DNA from 4 places in the Streptomyces sp. KMM 9044 genome. Region 2 is predicted to be linked to each of the others. Evidence: riboswitches for the same ligand, from Rfam matches in the RefSeq annotation. Region 2 holds a riboswitch; each other region holds the start of a gene.
What was found. Region 2 has a riboswitch for cyclic di-AMP ahead of HUV60_RS02740 (M23 family metallopeptidase). Riboswitches for the same ligand answer to the same signal wherever they lie in the genome.

Region 1 (4,497 bases), 3.9 Mb from region 2:
ACGACGAGCCCGCCCACGCCAGGGGCAGGACCGGTATCCCCGGTGAGCGCAAGGCCGAGCTGATGACGCATCTGCTCAACATCGACCCGCCGGACCACACCCGGCTGCGCAGGCTGGTCAGCAAGGCGTTCACACCGCGCAGGGTCGCCGAGTTCGCGCCCCGGGTGCAGGAGCTCACCGACGGGCTCATCGACCGGTTCGCGGAGGGCGGCTCCGCCGACCTCATCCACGACTTCGCCTTCCCGCTCCCCATCTACGCCATCTGCGACCTGCTCGGCGTTCCGAGGGAGGACCAGGACGACTTCCGCGACTGGGCAGGCATGATGATCCGGCACGCGGGCGGCCCCAGGGGCGGTGTCGCCCGGTCGGTGAAGAAGATGCGCGGCTACCTGGCCGACCTGATCCACCGCAAGCGCGAGGCACTGCCTGTCGAACCCGCCCCCGGCGAGGACCTCATCTCCGGCCTGATCCGCGCCTCCGACCACGGCGAGCACCTCACCGAGAACGAGGCCGCCGCCATGGCGTTCATCCTGCTGTTCGCCGGCTTCGAGACCACCGTCAACCTCATCGGCAACGGCACCTACGCCCTCCTCACCCACCCGGGGCAGCGCGAGCGCCTGCAGAAGTCCCTCGCCGCCGGGGAGCGCGGGCTGCTGGAGACCGGAGTGGAGGAACTCCTGCGCCACGACGGGCCCGTGGAACTGGCCACCTGGCGGTTCGCCACCGAGGCGCTCGCCCTCGGCGGGCAGCACATCTCCGCAGGCGACCCGGTCCTCGTCGTCCTGGCCGCCGCGGACCGTGATCCGGAGCGGTTCGCCGACCCCGACGCACTCGATCTCGCACGGCGCGACAACCAGCATCTGGGGTACGGCCACGGCATCCACTACTGCCTCGGCGCTCCGCTGGCCCGCCTGGAGGGCCAGACCGCGCTCGCCACACTGCTGACCCGGCTGCCGGACCTCGAACTCGCGGCGGACCCGGCCGAACTGCGCTGGCGCGGCGGCCTCATCATGCGCGGACTGCGCACGCTGCCGGTGAAATTCACCCCGCCCTCGATGTGATGTTGCGAACGGGGCGGCGTACCAGGACACATTCCGAAATGCCCCGGACGGTCTTCCGGAAGAGATCCGGGAAAGCCCTGGGCGTGTCCGTCGGCCACGGCGCACGTGACCGTCAGGGCCCCTCGAGCACGGTCCGTTGACCGTTGGCAGGACGGCTGTGAAGGTGACACCCACTCAACTTTGTGATCTTCATGTGATCTGCACGGCATGAACTTGTGACAGACGTTCGACTGCCTATACGTTCACCCCTCAAGCGCGGCGTCTCGCTTTTTCGAACGTCACAGGCGAAACGCCGTGCGAGTAACTGTTGTCCTGCGAAAGGTTTCCGCATGCTCTCCGGGAACGGTCGTCACCGTCGCCCCCGCCAGGCTCCGGCTCTTCTCGTCGCGGCCGGAGTGACCGGCTCGGCCATCGCGATCCCCCTCCTCGGAGCCGGCGCCGCCAGTGCTGCCGACGGTTCGACCTGGGACCGGGTGGCCGAGTGCGAGTCGGGCGGCTCTTGGAGCCAGAACTCCGGCAACGGTTACTACGGCGGCCTGCAGTTGACCCAGGAGGACTGGGAGGCCTACGGCGGCCTCGACTACGCGACCAGCGCCGACCAGGCCAGCCGCGGCCAGCAGATAGCCGTGGCCGAGAAGATCCTCGCCGACCAGGGTGTCGGCGTGTGGAGAGCCTGCGGCCTGCTGGGGGGCCTGGACCGGGACGCGTCCGTGCTCGATGCCGGCACCGGCGTGGAGGGCGGCTCACCGGGCGCGTCCGGCTCCGAAAGGTCCGCCACTCCGTCGCCGTCCCAGTCCGCCGGCTCCTCGTCGGACGCGAAGGGCGACGAGGGCGACGAAGCTGCCGCGGACGGCCAGAAGAAGGAAGGAGGAGCGGAGGCCTCTTCCGCTGCTTCTCCCTCCGTCAAGGACGACGACTCGGACAAGTCGGGGCAGAAGGCCGACGCTTCGGAATCGGCCGACGGCGAGGACTCCGGCGGCGGCCGTCACCGCGGCGCCGGCGCCGAGGAGGAAGCGCGCGCGGACCGTGACGCCGGATCCTCGGGGCGGCATGCCTCGCGCGGCGGTCTCGGCTTCACACGCGGCCTCGACGGCTCCTCCCCGTCGAGCGACTCCGGCTCGGGCTCCGCGAGCGGCCCCTCGGTCGCCTCCGACTCCCTTGCTCTCGGCGGCGGATGGCTCGCCCAGTACGGCGGGGGCGACGGGGCCGAGGGTGTCGCCGCCCCGAATCCCACCCTTTTCGGTTAGGGGCTCGCACCTGGATGCGAATCATGTGAAAGGTGACATTTCGACAGCTGCGGCCGACCGCTCGGGCGTCGGCCGTGCGCCGACCGGGCGATGGTGGCGTGCCGGCCGGGTGGCGAGTGGACCGGCGTGCGGAAAAGCGTGTCGGTGGCGGGGGTGGAGAGTCGCGCTTCAGGATGAATGTCCGATTTAAAGATGATGAGAGATAGGTCTCAGAAGCCCTGATCGTCTTTGATAATCCGCCGAGGGCGTGTCTACGGTCGTGATCGCTCGCCATCGCGGGCCCCGGCTGCCACCACGCCGAATCCTGCCAGTGGCCGCACGGGAACAGTCGTCGCGTCATGCGCCGTAGGCAGGAGCGGGGGACCCAAGGTAGGCGCCGGATCCGGTGAAGTACGCCGGATGCGGCTCGGGGTGAAGCCGCGTCCCGCAAGGGAACGCGGCCGGGCAACCCAACCGGCCCGAACCCGACAGCTCACCTCGTAGGCGTCGGTGAGGGGATCCATCCATGCTGTTTTCCAGCAAGGGCAAGCACCGTCGTCCGTCCAAGGCCACCCGTGCCATCGCCGTCGCCGGTGTCACCGGTGCCGCCGTCGCCGCCCCGCTGATGGCGGCCGGCAGTGCCTCCGCCGCCACCGCCGCCGAGTGGGACACCGTCGCCCAGTGCGAGTCCGGTGGCAACTGGTCGATCAACACCGGTAACGGCTACTACGGCGGCCTGCAGTTCTCCGGCTCCACCTGGGCCGGCTACGGCGGCACGAAGTACGCCGCCACCGCCGACCAGGCCAGCAAGGCCCAGCAGATCGAGATCGCCGAGAAGGTTCTCGCGGGCCAGGGCAAGGGTGCCTGGCCGGTCTGCGGCAAGGGCCTGTCCAGCGCCGCCTACACCGGTGGCGGTTCCGCCGGGGGCTCGGGCGACCAGGGCGGCGGCTCCTCGCAGGGCTCCCGGCAGCAGTCCCCGGAGCAGGAGTCCCAGAAGCAGAGCACCGAGGCCGCTCCCGAGCGTTCCGCCGAGCAGAAGGCCTCCCGCTCCGACGAGCGTCCGGCCGCCAAGAAGACCGTCACCACCCCGACCGGCAAGAAGGTCGAGAAGGGCGACGGCGAGTACAAGGTCGTCAAGGGCGACACCCTCAGCTCGATCGCCGCGGAGCGCGACGTCAAGGGCGGCTGGGGCAAGCTGTTCGAGCTGAACGACGACATCGTCGAGGACGCCGACCTCATCTACCCGGGCCAGCAGCTGCACCTGAAGTAGGACGCCGGCCGCGGGTCCGGGCCCCGTTCCCGCGAAGGTCTGCCCCGCTCCGGCGCGTCTCCCCCCGTACGCGCCGGGGCGGGGCTTTTCCGTGGCCGGACCGGGCCTCCCGTTCCCGGGTTTCCCGGAAACGCCTTTGTTCCGTTCGGAAACAATTTACTCTCGGTTCTGTCCGCGAAGCGGCCGACCGGATGGCCGATCGCCCCGGGCCGGATAGGCTCGGGTCCGCAGGGCCCCCGTGGCCCCGCTGAACCACGTCACATCCATGAAGGAGATGCTCGTGCCGTCCATCGACGTCGTCGTAGCCCGGGAAATCCTGGACTCCCGAGGTAACCCCACGGTCGAGGTCGAGGTCGGCCTCGACGACGGCAGTACGGGTCGTGCCGCCGTCCCGTCCGGCGCCTCCACCGGCGCCTTCGAGGCCATCGAACTCCGTGACGGAGACCCCGACCGTTACCAGGGCAAGGGTGTCGAGAAGGCCGTCCTGGCCGTCATCGAGCAGATCGGCCCGGAGCTCGTCGGCTACGACGCCACCGAGCAGCGCCTGATCGACCAGGCGATGTTCGACCTGGACGCCACCGACAACAAGGGCTCCCTCGGCGCCAACGCCATCCTCGGCGTCTCCCTGGCCGTCGCCCACGCCGCCTCCGAGGCCAGCGACCTCCCCCTCTTCCGCTACCTCGGCGGCCCCAACGCGCACCTGCTGCCGGTGCCGATGATGAACATCCTCAACGGCGGTTCGCACGCGGACTCCAATGTGGACATCCAGGAGTTCATGATCGCCCCGATCGGCGCGGAGTCCTTCTCCGAGGCCCTGCGCTGGGGCACCGAGGTCTACCACACGCTGAAGAAGGTGCTGAAGGGCCGCGGCCTGTCCACCGGCCTCGGCGACGAGGGCGGCTTCGCCCCGAACCTCGGCTCCAACCGCGAGGCCCTCGAC
Region 2 (4,497 bases):
GTTGTCCCGCCGGACGTGGAGGCTGTCGCGCGGCGGCAGCGGGGGCCAGGCCTGCTCCGGGTCGGCCGGAATGTCCAGGCCGAGGGCCTGGCCCGCGCGGAGCGCCACGCGCGTGTGCCCCTCGGGCGACAGGTGCAGCCGGTCGGCGTCCCAGGCCCTGCGGTCCTGGATGCTCCTCAGGGACCACAGGTCGAGCACCGGACAGCCGTACCGGTCGGCGACGGCCCGCACGTGCCCGTTGTAGGTGGCGATCTTGCCGCGCAGATGCCTCAGCAGGGGTACACCCCGGGTGTCGAACCCGGTTGTCACCAGCACCGTGCCGGAGACGGCCGTGAGCGCGGCGATCGCCCGCTCGAACCGCTCGGCCACCTCATCCGGGTCACTGCCGGGGCGCAGGATGTCGTTGCCGCCCGCACAGAACGAAACCAGCGCGGGGGCCAGTTCGACGGCCCGCGGGAGCTGGTCGGCCACGACCTGGTCGAGCAGCTTCCCGCGCACCGCGAGATTCGTGTACGGGAAGTCGCCTTCGGGGCGCCGGTCGGCGAGAAGTACCGCGAGCCGGTCGGCCCAGCCGACGAACGTCCCGGCGGGGCCGGGGTCTCCGACACCCTCGGTGAAGCTGTCCCCCACCGCCACGTACGACCCGATCACCGGCTTGCTGTCATTCTTCGAATCGTCTGCCACAACCGGACATGATTCACCTTCGAATATGACCTACGCGACCGTAGGAAGGCATTGACGGGCGGTGAGATAAGCCACGCGCAAGGCATCGGCCAGTTCCGGAACAGCCCTCGGGGGGACGTTGAGCGGCGAGTGACGTGACGCACGGAACACTCCGGGCGCACGTGCCGAACGCGCCGAACGCCGGACCCCGGAATCGGGGTCCGGCCTTCGGCGGCGCGTCAGGCGGGTTGCCTCTGGGGTCAGCCGACGGAGACGCCCTTGCCGCGAAGGTAGGAGACCGGGTCCACGTCCGAGCCGTAGTCCGGCGTGGTGCGGATTTCGAAGTGCAGGTGCGGGCCGGTCGAGTTGCCGGTGGAGCCCGAGAGGCCGACCTGCTGGCCGCCGCTCACGGTCTGGCCGGCCGAGACGGACAGCGAGGACAGGTGGGCGTACTGGGCGTAGTGGCCGTCGTTCAGCTTGATGACGACCTGGTTGCCGTACGAGCCTGCCCAGCCGGCGGAGACGACGGTACCCGGGCTCACGGCCTTCAGGGAGGTACCCGTCGGGACGGCGAAGTCGACACCGGTGTGGTAGCCGCTGGACCACATGCTGCCGGCCACCTTGTAGGCGGTGCCGAGGCCGCCGCCGGGCACCGGCGAGCTGTAACCGGAGGTGTTCGCGGCCTGGTTCGCGGTCACCGCGCCGGAGGACGCCTCCGGCGCGGACTGCTCGGAGGAGCCCGAGGACGGCTTCGGAGCGGACTGCTCCGAGGACTCACCGGCCGCCGTCGTCTTCGACGCGGAGGACGGAGCGGACGAGGAGGACGAAGCGCTCTTTTCGGAAGAAGGAGACTTCTTCGGCGTGTCGGCCGTGGTGGCCCTGCCGTCGACCGAGAGCTTCAGACCGGGGTGGATGAGTGACGGGTCACTGCCCACAGCCTCGCGGTTGTCGGCATAGAGCTGCTTCCAGCCGCCGTCGACGCTCTCGGACTCGGCGATCTTCGCCAGGTAGTCGCCGCCCTTCACTGTGTACGTGCGGGCGTCGCCCTTCTCGTCATCGTCGGCCTTCACGCCGTCAGCCGTACCGCCGGTGACGGAATACGACTGGACGGCCTTTTCCGGGGCGGCCTGCACAGGGGCGGCGTTCGCTCCGGTGGCACCGAGAAGCGGCAGGGCGAGTGCGGCGCCACCGGTTCCGACGACGGCGATGGAGCGGGTGAAACGCAAAGCGCTGGGGCGGCGGTGCTTACCTTTTGCGGGCATGACGAATTCCTCTCCGGCGCCTACGAGGTGAGCTGTCGGGTTCGGACTGGAGATGCCCGGCCGCGTCGAAACGCGACTTAACCCCAAGCCGTTCCGGAGACCGGAACAGGCAGTCGTACCTGTGGGTCCCCCGTTCCTGCCGTTCACGGGTCAGAGTGTGAAGGCCCCGGACAGCGGCAGGATTAGGCGTCTGTCCGGATCGATGGTGAACGTAGGCGACCTGGACGCAAAGGAACAAGCACGATCTTCCGAGCAAAGGCGCATTTCTGTGATCCATTGACATGAAAACCGTCACCCAGAGTCGCCCCGGACATTGCGCACCCCCCGAATCCCCTTGCGGAACAACGGAATTACGTGAACATGGCGACAACGCATCGTCACCTCTATGACGATGCTCACCACCCCACTCCCATCTCCCTTTCTATCGGGGCACGTTATGGCGAAGCTGCCTAAACGGACAGAACGCCCCAATAGTGAAAGAAGAGACCTTCCGGTCCGGTTCGGCGGTGGGTCCGCCCAGGGTCTGCCACGTGTCCGTCCGGACCGGCGGCTCGGGGCCGACCACGCCACGCCACCGGCCCGCTCACCAACTCATGGCCCCTGCCAGGCATGTCGTATCGTCGGGTGACACCCGTCGACGCCGCCGCGCCGACGGCGCAGAGTGGGAAAGGGGCCCCCGTGACGCAGCAGATCCCGTCGACCGAACCCGAGCTCACCGGTGTGCGCAATTTCCGTGATGTGGGCGGCCTGCCGACCGTCGACGGCCGCCGGGTGCGACACGGAGTGCTGTTCCGCAGCGGCCACCTCGCGCACGCCACCGAGGAGGACGCCGCCTTCCTGTCCGCCCTGGGACTGCACACCGTCTTCGACTTCCGTAACGCGGCCGACCACAGGCTGGACGGGCGGGACATCGAGCTGCCCGGCGTGCGCAATGTGAACCTGCCGCTGAGCGACCCGGCCGACGGCGCCGAGTTCTGGAGGATGGTCCGTGACGGGGACCTCGACCAGCTCCGCGCGATCCTCGCCGGCGGCAAGGGAGCGGAACGGATGATCGCCTCGTACCGCGCGACCGTGACGCAGCGCACCTTCGAGCACTCCCGCGTGCTGATCTCGCTCGCCGAGGAGAGCCTGCCCGCACTGATGCACTGCGCGGCGGGCAAGGACCGCGCGGGCCTGTCGGTGGCGGTGACGCTGCTCGCGCTGGGCGTGGAACGGGACGCGATCTTCGACGACTACCTGAAGTCCAGCGCCGCGCACCGCCGCTACAAGGTGCGCCGCAGCGCCACCTCCGCCTCGGCCTACTCACCCGAGGTCATGGAGCTGCTCGACCCGCTGTTCGACGCCCGCGCCGAGTACCTGTCGGCCGCGCTCGAGACGATCGAGGAGACCTGGGGCGGCGTGGACCCCTACATCGAGCAGGCTCTCGGCTTCACTCCCGAGTACCGGGAGCGGCTGCGCGATCGCATGCTGGACTGAGCGGCCCCCGAGGGCTACGCCTTCGCGCCCAGTTCGAAGAGCAGGTAGACGAAGGCCGCGAAGAGGTGGCCCGCCACGACGTAGATGAACAGCCTCACCCACAGGGCGCGAGGGAACTTCTCCTCCATGTCTTTCATGACACATCTCCATGGGTGGGGCCCAGGCACAGGGCGGCCGTGGGACTCTGCAGCAGGGTGTGGACGAACAGCAACTCGACCCCGCCGGGGTCCTCGGCGGCGATGCGGTGCGGGGTCAGCGAGTCGAAGTGCGCGCTGTCGCCCGGAGCGAGGCGGTGCAGGGTGTCCCCGAGACGGAGCCGCAGCCGCCCGCCGAGGACGTACAGCCACTCCTCACCGGGGTGGGCCCGCACGATGTCGCCCTGGGATCCGTGCGGGACCTGGACCCGCAGGGCCTGCATCCCGCGCCCCGGGGGACCGGCCTGCCGGTAGGTCCAGCCGCCGGCCGTGGTCGGCTCCATGTCGGCGGCGCGCACCACGGCTTCCCGGTCGGCGGCGGTCTCACCGAGCAGTCCGGAAACCGTCGTACCGTAGACGCGGGCGAGGGAGAGCAGCGTCGGCAGCGAGGGCTGGCGCTGTCCGGTCTCCAACCGGGAGAGGTGCGCGGGCGACAGCCCCGCGTCCCGGGCGGCGGCCTCCAGTGTCAGGAAGGCCCCGCGCCTGAGGGCGCGCAGCTGCGGGGCGACCGCGGGGAGCGCTTCGGCCGGTTCGGCCGACGGCCCGGCCTCGGGGGAACTCATGACTCCATTCAGCCGCGCCCTTGCCCTGGAGGCAAGTTTCTTGCCTCCAGGGCAAGAAATGTCGTTCTCACCGGTTGGCGACCGCCTGCTTCACCAGTGTCCTGCCGAACTCCCAGACCAGACCGCCCTCATGGGCATCGTCCATGACCGCGGTGAAGGCGTCCACGAACCGGTCCACCTCCCGCTCGCCGATGATCAGCGGCGGGATCAGCTTGATCACCTCCAGGTGGTCGCCGGAGACCTGGGTGAGGATCCTGTGTTTCTGCAGCAGCGGAACGACCACCATCTGCGCAAAAAGCCCCTTGCGTGCGGCCTGCAGCATGGCCCAGCGGCCGCTCA
Region 3 (4,497 bases), 3.4 Mb from region 2:
TGAGGATCTTCGTGACGATCGCGCAGGACGAGATGCCGAGCACCCCGGCGAGCACCAGGGCCTCCCGCGTTCCCCGGCCGAGGGCGAACCCGAATCCCAGCCCGGCGCCGACGTTGAGCGCCAGGTAGATGCCACCGGCGCTGATGAGCTGTTTGCCGCCTCGTCTCAGGTCGTCGAGGTGGAACTCCAGGCCGAGGTAGAAGAGCAGCAGGACGAGACCGAGCGCCGACAGCATCGAGAAGTCGTGGGCGTCCCCGACCAGGACCAGCCCCGGTGTGTGCGGGCCGAGCAGAATGCCGGCGAGCATGAACAGGGGGACGGGGATCGTCGGGAGCCCGATCCGGCTGCCGAGGCGGGCGAGGAACGCTGCGGCGAGGAACGCGCCGCCCATGGCGAGCAGAGTGTCGGCATGTCCCACGGGTCACCACCTTCCACAGCACGGGGACGGAGCGGGATCTGCTCGACCGACCCGAGTGGGGACTGCCCCTTCGTGTCGGTGGGGGTTCTTCGCCGCGCGGGGCCGCGGTCGGTACGTTCCCGGGTGCGGAGCGGCCCCGGCCGGTGTGTGCCGGGGCCGGGGCCCGGTGTTCCTCCACGCTCATATCCGGCCCCGGGCGCCCGCCATCCGTGACACCACCCAAACGGGGTGGCGGACGACACCCATGAGGTGTGGGGAAGGGCCCTCATCACGGGCCGGTTGCCGGGTGCGGCGGGGGCGCCGCGCGTTTCCACGCCGTACGGTCTCGCGCCACGTGGCGGTGGCACACCGTACGGCTTCCCCCCGCGCGGGAACACACCGGGTGCAAGACTCTCTTCACCCGGGCCGGTCCCGCCCCGCCCCGTCCGCCGTCCCCGTCAGGAGCACCGTCGATGCCGCACCCGTACGTCCTGCTGTCCGCCGCCGTCTCGCTCGACGGGTATCTCGACGACACCGGTCCCGAGCGGCTGCTGCTGTCCGGCCCGGAGGACTTCGACCGGGTCGACGAGGTACGGGCGTCGGCGGACGCGATCCTGGTCGGTGCCGGCACGATCCGGGCCGACAACCCCCGGCTGCTGGTCAACGCGCCCGAGCGGCGTGCCGCCCGGACCGCCGGGGGCAGGCCCGCCTACCCGCTGAAGGTCACCGTCAGTGGCTCGGGCGACCTGGACCCGGCGGCGCGGTTCTGGCACACCGGTGGCGCGAAGGTCCTCTACACGACCGGCAAGGGCGCCGAACGCGCCCGCGCCCACGGTCTCGCCGCCGACGTCGTGCCACTCGGCGCCGAGCTCGACTGGCGCCGCCTTCTGACGCACCTGTACGACGTGTACGGCGTACGGCGGCTCATGGTCGAGGGCGGCGGCCTGATCCACACCCAGCTCCTCACCCAGGGTCTCGCCGACGAGCTCCAACTGGTCCTCGCCCCGCTCTTCGTCGGCGACCCGGACGCCGCCCGCCTCTTCGGGCCCGGGACCTACCAGGGCGGCCGGCTGCGACTGCTGGAGACCCGGCCGATCGGCGACGTCGTCCTCATGCGCTACGAGCCCACCGCCCCCGGCGCCGGCCCGCTCCCCGTCGCCGCCGACCACCACTGGCTGGCTCTCGCCTGTGAACGGGCAAGGCGGTGCCCGCCCTCGAAGACGGCGTTCAGCGTGGGCGCGGTGGTCGTCGCGGCCGACGGCACCGAGCTGGCACGGGGCCATTCCCGCGAGGGCGGCGATCCGGTGGTGCACGCCGAGGAGGCCGCCCTCGCCAGGATCGACCCTGCGGACCCGCGGCTCACGACCGCCACCATGTACTCCAGTCTGGAACCCTGCGCCCGCCGCGCCTCCCGCCCGGTGTCCTGTGCCCGGCTGATCCTGGACGCGGGGGTACGGCGGGTGGTCACCGCGTGGCGGGAGCCGGACACCTTCGTGACGGGCGCCGACGGCAGCGGGGTGCTGACCGCGGAGGGCGCCCTGGTCGTCGTTCTGCCGGAGCACGAGGAGGCCGCCGAGGCGCCGAACGGCCATCTGATCGGCGGGTGACGCGGGGCGGCGGCAACCCGTGTGCGGAGTGTCCCGCGGATGCCGTATGCTGGTGAACACAACGACGCGGGGTGGAGCAGCTCGGTAGCTCGCTGGGCTCATAACCCAGAGGTCGCAGGTTCAAATCCTGTCCCCGCTACTGAAGGCCGAGGGCCGGAATCCGAAGGGGTTCCGGCCCTCGGCCGTTTGCGTCCGTCCCGTTTCGGGAGCGCGTCCCGGGGTGGTTCCGCGCAGATGTCACCCCAGGTGACCGGGTCGCCTCGTTGCGCATGACAACTGACGCATCGTCAGCCCGAGTGTGACGAGGACGGTGAAGTCGACTCGCCCGGTTTTGGCCATCCGTGGCGCTTAAGTCCGTGCGGGAATCGTTAACGATCAAGAAGAACGGCTTGGAATACGGCCCTCGCGTCTATTAACGTTCGATAACGCAGCGCGGTCGTCCCAGCCGTCACACGAGTCGGCTCCGTGCGCACGCGCCGAATCCCGCAAGGGAACCGGGGAACCAACATCTTGGGGTGAATCGCACGGATGCGCCCGTGGAGACACGGGCGGTATACGCGCGTAGGAGACCTTCCTGCTCCGAACCCGTCAGCTAACCCGGTAGGCGAGAAGGAAGGAAAGGAGTGCGCCCCACGTGGCGTCCAACCGGCCTGCCCCCGAGGCCCCCTTCACGCCGAGCCGGCGCGACAGCGACACCTTCGGCTACGGCGGCATCCGCGCCGACGAGGGCCCCTTCGAGGAGTGGAACCCCACCGAGGAGTCCGTTCGTCCCGTGCGCGGCCGGCATCGTGTCGGCAAGCAGCGCGGCGGAGGCCTCGCCCGTAGCTCCACCGTTCTGGGCGTCGGTGTCATAGCCGCTGTCGCCGGTGGCGGCATGGCCAGCGCCCAGACCGGCAAGCCGCCGGTCTCCATCTCCGTGCCGGACCTTCCCTCTGTTGGTTCCCTCATCTCCGACGAGGAAACCCCTGAGGGCTCCGCCACCCCGCTCAGCAGCATCGGTGCGGTCGCCGACGAGGCCGAGCAGGGCAGTGCCTCCGACGCCGGCGAGGTGCTGCGCGCCCGGATCATGGCGCAGGTCGAGCAACAGCAGAGCCAGGCCGAGGACAAGGCCGCCGCCGAGGCCGCCGCGAAGGCGGAGAAGGAGGCCGAGGAGAAGGCCGCCGCCGCGAAGAAGGAGGCCGAGGAGAAGGCCGCCGCCGCGAAGAAGGAGGCGGAGGAGGAGGCCGCGAAGAAGGCCGAGGCCGAGCGTCTCGCCGAACTGGCCAGGCAGTACACGCTGCCCACCTCCTCGTACACCATCTCCTCGACCTTCGGTCAGGCCGGCGCCTACTGGTCCTCCGGCCAGCACACGGGCCTGGATCTCGCCGCCCCCACCGGCACCCTGCTCAAGGCCGTCCACACCGGCACGATCACCTCCGCCGGCTGGGACGGCTCGTACGGCTACAAGACCGTGCTGACCCTCGACGACGGCACCGAGATCTGGTACGCCCACCAGTCCTCCATCAGTGTCAGTGTCGGCCAGCAGGTCAACACCGGCGATGTGATCGGCCGCGTCGGCGCCACCGGCAACGTGACCGGGGCCCACCTCCACATGGAGGTGCACCCGGCCGGTTCCGCCTCGGGCATCGACCCGATGGCCTGGATGCAGTCGAAGGGCCTCACCGTCTGAGACCCCGGCCCCGGCCGGTCTTCGCGCCCTGCACCCCACGCAGCCACAGCCCCGGCAGTCCTGACGACGACCCCCCGACGTCAGGACTGCCGGTCCGGCGTTTCAGGGGCGGTACGCGTACGGGTTCGGCCCGGACGCCGGGTGGCCGGGGTCCACGGCGCCGTACCCTTTGTACGGGCCGTACGGCCCGTACGGCCCGTACGGCCCGTACGGCCCGTACACCGGCCAGGGCGGGGCGGGCGGCGCGGTGGCTCGGGCCGCGTGCTCCAGGGCCGGGCGGGCCGTGTCGCGGCGGTGCCACATCTCGCGCAGCAGTTCGTGCTCCCGTACGACGAAGTCCGCGTCCGCGCGGCCGCGGCGCCCCCGGTGCCGCAGGAACGCCAGCGATGTCGCGTACGCCCCGTACTGCGCCACCGCGCGGGCAGCGGCCCGGCCGCCGTGCCGGTGCGCGTACCGCCGGGCGATGCGCCGGGCCCGCATCGAGCCGAGCGCGTAGGGCTGTGCGGGGGTCAGCCAGCCGGCCCTGACGTACGCGGGCAGTTCCTCCCGTACGGTCCGCAGCTCGCGCTGCCGGGTCCACACCACCAGCCAGGTCAGCAGGCCGAACGACGGCACCATGAACGCCGCGTACACGGCGAAGAAGCCGTACCCGCCGAGGGCCGAGGAGGCGTTCCACAGGGCGTGCACGCCCATCGCGAGCAGCAGGCCGCCGAGCGGGAGCAGGACGCGCACCGGGCGGCGCCGCCGGGCGGCGAGCGCGGCCATTCCGAAGCCGATGCCGGTGAGGACCGTGAAGAGCGGGTGTGCGAAGGGCGACATGACGA
Region 4 (4,497 bases), 1.1 Mb from region 2:
GCGGGCGACGCGGCTCCGTTGTTTTCCGTGATCTCCGGTTCACCTGCCCGCCGGTTTCCCCGCGCACCGCTCCCCCACACGCAATCCCGCGCTCACGAAAAATGGCAGGCGGATTCCACTTCCGCCGAATTACATTCTCTTGTATACGGTCTTTGTGTTAATGCCGGAGACTCGGTGTGTTTACGGGGTGTTGCGAGTTCCTCACGCGCTCGGGGCGGGCCGTCCGGTCGGCCCTCGCGGTGAAGCGCAGCCGGTGGGCGGCGGTGGCGCGCTCGGTGTGCAGTGCCATGACCGCACGCGCGCGCTCACCGTCACCGCGCACCACGGCGTCGACGATCGCGCCGTGCTCCGCCCAGCACTCCATGGGATCCCTCGTCCCGCGCACCTCGTACATCCAGCCGATCTTGTGCCGGAACTGGATCAGCGTCGACGTCAGCGCCGGACTGCCGGACGCCTGGGCGAGCGTCTCGTGGAACCAGCCGCCCAGTGAGCGCAGGTCGTCGCTGCTGCCCTGCCGGGCCCGCTCCTGGCCCAGCCGGACCAGGCCGCGCAGCACCTTCAGATGGGCCTCGGTGCGGCGCTGCGCGGCACGCAGGGCACCGAGCGGCTCCAGCAGCAGCCGCATCTCCAGCAGGTCGGCGGCCTCCTGCTCGGTGGGTTCCGCGACGCACGCGCCCGCGTGCCGCCGGGTGACCACGAAGCCCTCGGCCTCCAGGGTGCGCAGGGCCTCCCGGACGGGGACGCGCGAGACACCGTAGCGGCGGGCGAGGAGCTCCTCGGTCAGCCGGCCGCCACGCTCGTAGACACCCGAGACGATGTCGTCCCGGATCGCCGTGCACACCGAGTGCGCCGGAATACGCATGACCGACCTCCGAATTAATCCCCGCATAACGTCAACGGGTGACACCTGCTCCGTGACTCTATTGCAACGCGCGGGAATTTCCGACGGCGGACCGGGAATCATGTCCATTTTTTGGACAACGGGCAGCCGGAAACGCCGAAAGCCCCGACTCGGAGAGCCGAGCCGGGGCCGTTCCACGGAAAACGGGCACCTGGGGCGTCAGGTGATCACGCGGACATCGAGGTGTACACGGAGGTCAGGGAGACGCGCCCCCGGTCAGACGTTCGCGCCGTGAGCACGGAGGTACGCGACGGGGTCGATGTCGGAGCCGTACTCGGCGGTGGTGCGGGCCTCGAAGTGCAGATGCGCGCCGGTGACGTTGCCGGTGGCGCCGGAGACGCCGATCTGCTGGCCCGGGGTGACCTGCTGGCCCACCGAGACACCGACGGACGACAGATGGCCGTACTGGGTGTACGTGCCGTCGTGCATCTTGATCACGACCTGGTTGCCGTAGGCGCCGCCCCAGCCGGCCTCGACGACGGTGCCCATACCGACCGAGAGCACGGGGGTACCGCTCGCGGCGTGGAAGTCGACACCGGTGTGGGTGCCGGAGGACCAGACGGCACCGCCGGACAGGTAGCCGGTCGAGACGTAGGAGCCCGCGATCGGGGACACGAAGGTGTTGAGACGCTTGCGCTCGGCCTCACGCGCGGCGCGTTCCTCGGCCTCACGGGCCTTGGCGGCCGCCTCGGCCGCCTTCTCCCTGGCCGCCTCCTCGGCGGCTACGCGCGCGGCGGCCTGGGCCGCCTCGCGTGCGGCCTCGTGCTGGGCGGAGGCCTGGGCGTCGACCCTGGCGGCGACCTCGTCGCCCATGGTGACCACGGGGGTCAGGCCGGTCTGTGCGGCGGGTTCGGCGGCGAGCGCCGGAGCGGAGAGGGAGCCGATGACACCGGTGCTGGTGAGAGCCGCGACGCCCGCCGCCTTGGCGGTGCCGCGATGCACACGGCTGGGACGACGGTGCTTCCCGGTGGCGCGGGTGAACGCCATGTACAGGGTGGTCCTTTCCTTCCTTCTCGCCTACCGGGTTAGCTGACGGGTTCGGAGCAGGAAGGTCTCCTACGGACCCCCTCGCGACACGCGCGGGCGTCCGATTCACCCCAGGGACTGCTGATGGGTCCCCGGCTCCCCTGGTTCGCACCGTACGGGGACTCGGCGATGACTGTCCGGTGCCGCGGGTGCGGCGCACTGCCCGACGAACAGACCGCCTGACGCTAAGCGGGACGTCTTTCAATTCCCAAACGAATCCCGGTTTTTGTAGCACATCCCACAGGTCATACAGGTACCTCCCATCCCAATTCGGACACAAAGGGGCCCTGGTGGCGTTCGCGTCACCAGAGCCCCGCGCGCGTGCGCGTACGGTGTGCGGCCGGACGGCCGCCGACAGCGCGCCGACGGGCCGTCTACTCGGCGGACACCACCGTGACTTCGCCGATACCGAGCGCCTCGACGGGCTCCTTGATCTGCGCCGCGTCGCCGACCAGGACGGTCACGAGGCGGTCCACCGGAAAGGCGTTCACTACCGCCGCGGTCGCCTCCACGGTGCCGGTGGCGGCGAGCCGCCGGTACAGCTCGGCCTGGTAGTCGTCGGGCAGGTGCTGCTCCACCTGGTCGGCGAGGGTGTCGGCGACAGCCGCGGCGGTCTCGTACTTGAGCGGTGCCACGCCCACCAGGTTCTGCACGGCGACGTCGCGTTCGGCGTCGGTGAGGCCCTCCGCGGCGAGGGTGCTCAGCACCGTCCACAGGTCCTGCAGGGCAGGGCCTGTGTTCGGGGTGTCGACGGAACCGCTGATGGCGAGCAGCGACGCGCCGGCGCCGTCCGGGGCGGACCTGAGGACCTGGCCGAACGACCGCACACCGTAGGTGTAGCCCTTCTCCTCGCGCAGGACGCGGTCCAGGCGGGAGGTGAGGGTGCCGCCGAGGCAGTAGGTGCCGAGCACCTGCGCGGGCCACACGCGGTCGTGCCGGTCCGCGCCGACGCGGCCGATGAGCAGCTGCGTCTGTACGGCACCGGGGCGGTCCACGATCACGACGCGGCCCGTGTCGTCGGCGGCGACCGGCGCGACGGGCTGCGGCTGGGCGGCCGATCCGGTCCAGGCTCCGAGGGTGTCGCCGAGCAGCTCGTCCAGGTCGGTGCCGGTGAGGTCGCCGACGACCACCGCGGTGGCGGTCGCGGGACGGACGTGCTTCTCGTAGAAGGCGCGTACGGCCGCCGAGTCGATGCCGGTGACCGTCTCCTCGGTGCCCTGGCGCGGGCGGGACATGCGCGACGCCGCCGGGAACAGCTCCTTGGAGAGTTCCTTGGCTGCGCGGCGGGACGGGTTGGCCAGCTCGTGCGGGATCTCGTCGAGGCGGTTGCGGACGAGACGCTCGATCTCGCTGTCGGCGAACGCGGGCGCCCTGAGTGCGTCGGCGAGCAGCCCGAGCCCTCTGGCGAGCCGGGAGGCCGGCACCTCGAGGCTCAGACGGACGCCGGGGTGGTCGGCGTAGGCGTCCAGGGTCGCGCCGCAGCGCTCCAGTTCGGCGGCGAACTCCTCGGCGGAGTGCTTGTCGGTGCCCTCGGAGAACGCCCGCGCGGTGATGGTGGCGACACCGTCGAGACCGGCCGGCTCGGCCTCCAGGGGCGCGTCGAGGAGCACCTCGACAGCGACGATCTGCTGGCCGGGGCGGTGACAGCGCAGCACCGTCAGACCGTTGCCGAGGGTGGTGCGCTCGGGGGCCGGGAAGGCCCAGGGCCGGGCCTCGCCCGCCTGCGGCTGGGGGTGGAAGTCCATCGTGGCGAGCTCGGTCACTTCGCCGTCTCCTCGTTCTCGTCGGTGCCGGCGGCTGCGGCTTCTTCGGTCTCCCCGGCCTCGGGAGCGACGGGCTCGTAGACGAGCACCGCTCGGTTGTCGGGACGCAGGCGGGCCTCGGCGACCTCCCGCACGTCCTCGGCGGTCACGTCGAGGATGCGTCCGACGGCGGTGAGGGCGAGTTGCGGGTCACCGAACAGGACGGCGTACCGGCACAGTTCGTCGGCCCGGCCCGCGACGGTGCTGAGCCGGTCCAGCCACTCGCGCTCCAGCTGGGCCTGGGCGCGCTCCATCTCCTCGGCCGTGGGCCCCTGCTCGGCGAACCGGGCGAGCTCTTCGTCGATCGCGGCCTCGATGACGGGCACCTCCACGTCACCGGACGTCTTCACGTCCAGCCAGCCCAGCGAGGGCGCCCCGGCCAGCCGCAGCAGGCCGAATCCGGCCGCCACCGCCGTGCGGTCCCGTCGTACCAGCCGGTTGTAGAGCCTGGAGGACTCGCCGCCCCCGAGGATCGTGAGCGCCAGGTCCGCGGCGTCGCTCGCGCGGGTGCCGTCCTCGGGCAGCCGGTAGGCCGCCATCAGCGCACGCGCAGGGACCTCCTCCTCGACGAGCTCACGCAGCTCCTCACCAATGATCTCGGGCAGCGAGCCGTCGCGGGGCTCGGGCTTGCCGTCGTGGGAGGGGATGGAACCGAAGTACTTCTCGATCCAGGCGAGCGTATGCTCCGGGTCGATGTCACCGACGACGGAGAGCACGGCGTTGTTCGGCGCGTAGTACGTGCGGAAGAAGGCGCGGGCGTCCTCCAGG

Region 1: linked by a shared signal. The riboswitch ahead of HUV60_RS20250 (transglycosylase family protein) and the one ahead of HUV60_RS02740 (M23 family metallopeptidase) in region 2 are both predicted to bind cyclic di-AMP.
Region 3: linked by a shared signal. The riboswitch ahead of HUV60_RS17820 (M23 family metallopeptidase) and the one ahead of HUV60_RS02740 (M23 family metallopeptidase) in region 2 are both predicted to bind cyclic di-AMP.
Region 4: linked by a shared signal. The riboswitch ahead of HUV60_RS07680 (M23 family metallopeptidase) and the one ahead of HUV60_RS02740 (M23 family metallopeptidase) in region 2 are both predicted to bind cyclic di-AMP.

The regions. Positions count from the first base shown of each region.
Region 1 is NZ_CP113910.1:4,481,234-4,485,730, forward strand. Features, by position in the region: gene HUV60_RS20240 (cytochrome P450 family protein) at 1-1,061, shown strand, start outside; gene HUV60_RS20245 (transglycosylase family protein) at 1,391-2,308, shown strand; cyclic di-AMP (ydaO/yuaA leader) riboswitch at 2,640-2,809, shown strand; gene HUV60_RS20250 (transglycosylase family protein) at 2,814-3,557, shown strand; gene eno (phosphopyruvate hydratase) at 3,838-4,497, shown strand, end outside.
Region 2 is NZ_CP113910.1:574,377-578,873, forward strand. Features, by position in the region: gene HUV60_RS02735 (SGNH/GDSL hydrolase family protein) at 1-651, opposite strand, end outside; gene HUV60_RS02740 (M23 family metallopeptidase) at 924-1,925, opposite strand; cyclic di-AMP (ydaO/yuaA leader) riboswitch at 1,928-2,091, opposite strand; gene HUV60_RS02745 (tyrosine-protein phosphatase) at 2,604-3,401, shown strand; gene HUV60_RS02750 (DUF6126 family protein) at 3,416-3,538, opposite strand; gene HUV60_RS02755 (helix-turn-helix domain-containing protein) at 3,535-4,158, opposite strand; gene HUV60_RS02760 (aspartate aminotransferase family protein) at 4,226-4,497, opposite strand, start outside.
Region 3 is NZ_CP113910.1:3,944,562-3,949,058, forward strand. Features, by position in the region: partial or broken gene HUV60_RS17805 (cation:proton antiporter domain-containing protein) at 1-418, opposite strand, end outside; gene HUV60_RS17810 (dihydrofolate reductase family protein) at 871-2,004, shown strand; tRNA gene HUV60_RS17815 (tRNA-Met) at 2,070-2,143, shown strand; cyclic di-AMP (ydaO/yuaA leader) riboswitch at 2,469-2,626, shown strand; gene HUV60_RS17820 (M23 family metallopeptidase) at 2,639-3,673, shown strand; gene HUV60_RS17825 (PrsW family intramembrane metalloprotease) at 3,776-4,497, opposite strand, start outside.
Region 4 is NZ_CP113910.1:1,694,631-1,699,127, forward strand. Features, by position in the region: gene HUV60_RS07675 (GntR family transcriptional regulator) at 158-862, opposite strand; gene HUV60_RS07680 (M23 family metallopeptidase) at 1,118-1,888, opposite strand; cyclic di-AMP (ydaO/yuaA leader) riboswitch at 1,902-2,066, opposite strand; gene HUV60_RS07685 (M16 family metallopeptidase) at 2,302-3,690, opposite strand; gene HUV60_RS07690 (M16 family metallopeptidase) at 3,687-4,497, opposite strand, start outside.